One region of the Schinkia azotoformans genome, then DNA from elsewhere that is predicted to be linked to it. Evidence: a T-box and tRNA genes for the amino acid it is inferred to sense, from the RefSeq annotation. Region 1 holds a T-box; the other holds one or more tRNA genes.
What was found. A T-box is a leader RNA that pairs with one kind of tRNA and senses whether it is charged. The one in region 1 lies ahead of pheS (phenylalanine--tRNA ligase subunit alpha), so its partner is inferred to be a tRNA-Phe.

Region 1 (2,451 bases):
GCCCCGATTTTAGCAACGATTACTTTTTGTCCTGCGGCAACATTTGGCGCACCACAGATAATTTGCTTCGGTTCTTCTTCGCCAAGGTCAACTTGACAAATATTAAGTTTATCTGCCTCGGGATGCTTCACGCATTCCAATACATGGCCGACAACAACGCCTTCGATGCCTTTATTTAAAACCTCTACCTGCTCAACTTCAATTCCGGCTTTTGTAATTTTCTCAGCAAGCTCTTCTGCTGATACATCATTTATGTCAACATAGTCTTTTAGCCAATTATAAGATACTAACACGTTGTAGCCTCCTCTTAAACCCGTTTAAATTGTTTTAAAAAGCGGATATCATTTGTATAGAAATGACGGATATCATCAATGCCATATTTCAACATCGCAATACGCTCAGGTCCCATACCAAATGCGAATCCTGTGTATTTTTTTGAATCAAAGCCGGCCATTTCAAGTACATTCGGATGTACCATACCTGCACCTAGTATTTCAATCCAGCCAGTATGCTTACAGATTGAACAGCCATGACCGCCACACATACAGGAAACATCTATTTCAACTGATGGCTCCGTGAATGGGAAGAAGCTTGGGCGGAGGCGGATTTTACGATCTTCACCGAACATCTTTTTCGCAAATACTTCAAGTGTTCCTTTAAGGTCACTCATGTGAATATTTTCATCAACAACGAGTCCTTCGATTTGCATAAATTGATGGGAATGGGTTGCATCGTCATTGTCACGGCGATAGACCTTGCCCGGACAAATAATTTTAACCGGTCCACGACCTTCATGCTTTAGCATTGTTCTAGGTTGAACTGTTGATGTTTGAGTACGAAGCAAAATTTCTTCAGTTATGTAGAAGGAATCTTGCATATCACGAGCAGGATGGCTTTTTGGTAAGTTTAGTGCTTCAAAATTATAATAATCAGTTTCTACCTCTGGACCTTCAGCAATTTGGTAACCCATGCCAATAAATAAATCCTCAATTTCTTCAATAACAGCAGTTAATGGATGATGATTTCCTGCACGTACCGGACGGCCTGGAAGAGTGACATCGACTTTCTCAGCTGCCAACTTTTTCTCTACTTCTTGTTTTTCAAATCTTTCTTGTTTTTCTTCAAGCTTTTCTTGAATGGCAGCACGTACGTCATTCGCTAATTGACCAATGACTGGGCGCTCCTCTGCAGATAATTTTCCCATGCCGCGTAATACTTCCGTAATCGGACCTTTTTTACCTAAATAGGCAACGCGGATCTCATTCAATGCTTTTAAGTCTTCCGCTTGCTCAACTTTCAGAAGAGCTTCTGCTTGTAGTTCTTTTAACTGAGCTTCCATTTAAATCCTCCTTAAACTTTATATAAATAAAAAAAGCCTTCAATCCCAAAAGGGACGAAGACTTATCTTTCGCGGTACCACCCTAATTAACAGTGCAATATAAATGCACCGTTCACTTCATTGCAATAACGGTTATTCAACCGGACAAGTGTCAGCTCCAGAGTGAATTCAGCTACATCGATCCTAAAGATGCTTCCAGTCTATGGCATCTTCTCCCTGACAAGTCGAGAGGTAACGTACTATGTTCCTTCACAGCTTATGTATAAAATTATCTTTATCATTATAGTATAAGATCCGCTTGGAGGCAAACCCAATTATAAATTTATCGAGCTATCCTCTTAAATGGTACAAAAGGATTCCAGTTGCAATCGAAACATTTAAAGACTCAGCTTGTCCATAAATCGGAATGTATAAATTTTCATCCGTTAGTTTTAATAATTTAGGGTCCACACCATTTCCCTCATTACCGACAAGGAGGGCAAAATGCTTCTGCGGCTCGATTTCTTTAAAGTTGCGTGCCCCTTCCAATGCAGTCCCAAATACCGGCACACCAATAACATTTAGCCGTTTAATCCAAACATCTAAATTCCCGTCCATAATCGGAATATGGAATAAAGAGCCTTGGGTTGCTCTAATAACCTTACCATTATATAAATCGACGCAGCCTTCCCCTAAAATAACAGCATCCATTCCAACAGCATCCGCAGTCCGAATCATTGTTCCAAGATTTCCAGGGTCTTGAACATTGTCTATTAAGAGAAGCTTAGCTGTTGCGATATTAATCGGTGTTGGGCCTTTCATTCCGCAGACAGCAGCGATGCCTTGAGGTGTTTCCGTATCTGAAATAGTATTCATTATATCTTCTGTTACTTCAAAAATATCAATATCCCGCGCGTCCAATAAAGAATATTCTGTTCCCTCGCGAACAATCAATTCTTTTACATAGGCTTTATACTTTAAAGCTTCTTCGATTAAATGCAGACCTTCTATTAAAAATAAACCCGTTTTATTTCGCTCTTTTTTTGTTTGCAGCTTTTTCCATTGCTTCACACGTGGATTTTGCGTTGATTCAATCCGTGTAATCATAATTATCCACCCCATAAATTCTTTTC
Region 2 (2,451 bases), on a different contig from region 1:
ACAGTAATCCATATTCTAATAAATCTGTAAATCTCTCGATAACAACATCAAACAACGTGATAATAGAGACCCAAACAAAAAAGTATGTAATTCTAGACCATAGACTGCCCTTTGCTCTCTTATTGACGTAAAATATTGAAAACAATACTGGATAGAAAAAATAATTAATTGTTAGGGGGAGATCTGTCGCTTTCGGCAACACCCGCACAGGTGCACTTAATAAGCCAAATTGAAAAGAGGGCATATCGCAAAGCCAGACGATTGCTTGAAACATTAAGAATGCTAAGAATCCCTTGCGCCATTCTTTGTGTGGAATAAACAAAATAAAGCCAAGAAAACCGAACAGCCACATTGCTACAAGGATCAAACACTCCATCAGCATGTTTCAGAAATCCCTCCCAATAAACTACTTATTATTTATGGCATTAAAAGTATTTTCAGTATTCTCCAATCATATTCAATAATGTCGATAAAAAAATATAAAATCTGGTCTTGCCAAAAAAAGAAGGTATGCGAATTCATATTCGAATTTGCATACCTTTTGTTTTGTGTATTTTTATTATTATTTTGCAGCGTTATAGCGTTTTGTAACTTCTTCCCAATTTATTACGTTCCAGAATGCACTTACGTAGTCGGGACGACGGTTTTGGTAGTTTAAGTAATAAGCATGCTCCCAAACATCTAGACCAAGAATTGGCGTTTTGCCTTCCATTAATGGAGAATCTTGGTTTGGTGTGCTAGTCACTTCAAGCTGTCCATTGTTAACTGCTAACCAAGCCCAACCTGAACCAAAACGGGTTGTAGCTGCTTTAGCGAACTCTTCTTTAAAAGCATCAAAGCTACCAAATTTTTGAGCGATTGCGTCAGCAAGTTCACCAGTTGGTGCGCCACCACCATTTGGACTCATAACAGTCCAGAATAATGAATGGTTAGCATGACCACCACCGTTATTGCGAACTGCAGTACGTGCTGCTTCAGGAACAGCATCAAGGTTTGAAATAACTTCTTCAACAGATTTGCTTAAAAGCTCGTCATTTCCTTCAAGTGCGTTATTTAAGTTTGTTACATAAGTATTGTGGTGTTTCGTATGATGGATTTCCATAGTTCTAGCATCAACATGTGGTTCTAATGCATCATATGCATAAGGTAATTGTGGTAATTCAAATTTAGCCATAATAAAATCTCCTCCTAGTTAATTATGTAGATGTTAATTTTTGGATTTTTATACTTTTTTGTTTCAAAAGTATCTTTCGCTCTTACATTAACACTTATTCCACACTTTTTCAAATTTAAAACCTCAAAATTTTACATAACAACATAATTTTTTCCAACCAAGCCATTATTTATTCAAAATAAAAACACCCTTATAAAGGATGTTTTTTAGAGTGGCTCGAGACAGAATCGAACTGCCGACACGAGGATTTTCAGTCCTCTGCTCTACCGACTGAGCTATCGAGCCATAGTTATGTATTTGGTTGCGGGGGCAGGATTTGAACCTACGACCTTCGGGTTATGAGCCCGACGAGCTACCAGACTGCTCCACCCCGCGATGGTAAAAAATATATAATATTGTGCTTCCTTCAAAGTTTGCATAGAAACGACTGTCCCTTTGTCGTCCCGACCTCAGAAAGATTATTCAAGAAGCGTTTCGGTCGGTACGCTGATGCGGATTCGATGAAGCTTATTCGGTCGTGCTCCACCCCGCGATGGTAAAATAATAATTAAATTTATGGCGGAGGAAGAGGGATTCGAACCCCCGCGCGGTTTAACCCGCCTGTCGGTTTTCAAGACCGATCCCTTCAGCCGGACTTGGGTATTCCTCCGCGTTAAATAATATAATATAGAAATGGTGGACCCTGCAGGACTCGAACCTGCGACCGATCGGTTATGAGCCGATAGCTCTAACCAGCTGAGCTAAGGGTCCATTCTAGTTATAGTAGTATGGGGCGACTGATGGGGATCGAACCCACGAGTGCCGGAGCCACAATCCGGTGCGTTCACCACTTCGCCACAGTCGCCATGTCTATAGATGAAAGAAATAGCGGCGGAGGGGATCGAACCCCCGACCTTACGGGTATGAACCGTACGCTCTAGCCAGCTGAGCTACACCGCCATAATAAAATGGCTCCACAGGCAGGATTCGAACCTGCGACCGATCGGTTAACAGCCGATAGCTCTACCACTGAGCTACTGTGGAATATTGTTTAGCGACATTTTTTAATATATCAAACAATCTTAATTATGTCAACTCTTTTTAAAATACTTTTGAAACTATGAATAACGACTGCTAAAATAATATAACATTTTAAAGAGCAAAACTCAATAATTATTTTACTTGTATCTTTTTGAATAGATAGGTAAGATATGCCATGAAGGGAAGTGTGTCTATAAAAATGAATATATTTAAGCAATTAGGAAAAAGCATCTATTCTCCTAAAGATGTTGCGCTCT

Region 2: it encodes a tRNA-Phe, which carries the amino acid that the T-box ahead of pheS (phenylalanine--tRNA ligase subunit alpha) is inferred to sense. The anticodon was not compared.

Annotation. Positions count from the first base shown of each region.
Region 1 is NZ_JARSMD010000016.1:62,858-65,308, forward strand. Features, by position in the region: gene pheT (phenylalanine--tRNA ligase subunit beta) at 1-293, opposite strand, end outside; gene pheS (phenylalanine--tRNA ligase subunit alpha) at 308-1,339, opposite strand; T-box leader at 1,387-1,601, opposite strand; gene P9E47_RS08890 (TrmH family RNA methyltransferase) at 1,670-2,422, opposite strand.
Region 2 is NZ_JARSMD010000007.1:10,024-12,474, reverse strand. Features, by position in the region: gene P9E47_RS03470 (CBO0543 family protein) at 1-382, opposite strand, end outside; gene P9E47_RS03465 (superoxide dismutase) at 563-1,174, opposite strand; tRNA gene P9E47_RS03460 (tRNA-Phe) at 1,387-1,459, opposite strand; tRNA gene P9E47_RS03455 (tRNA-Met) at 1,473-1,549, opposite strand; tRNA gene P9E47_RS03450 (tRNA-Ser) at 1,731-1,823, opposite strand; tRNA gene P9E47_RS03445 (tRNA-Ile) at 1,848-1,924, opposite strand; tRNA gene P9E47_RS03440 (tRNA-His) at 1,943-2,018, opposite strand; tRNA gene P9E47_RS03435 (tRNA-Met) at 2,040-2,113, opposite strand; tRNA gene P9E47_RS03430 (tRNA-Asn) at 2,123-2,197, opposite strand; gene P9E47_RS03425 (DUF1189 domain-containing protein) at 2,394-2,451, shown strand, end outside.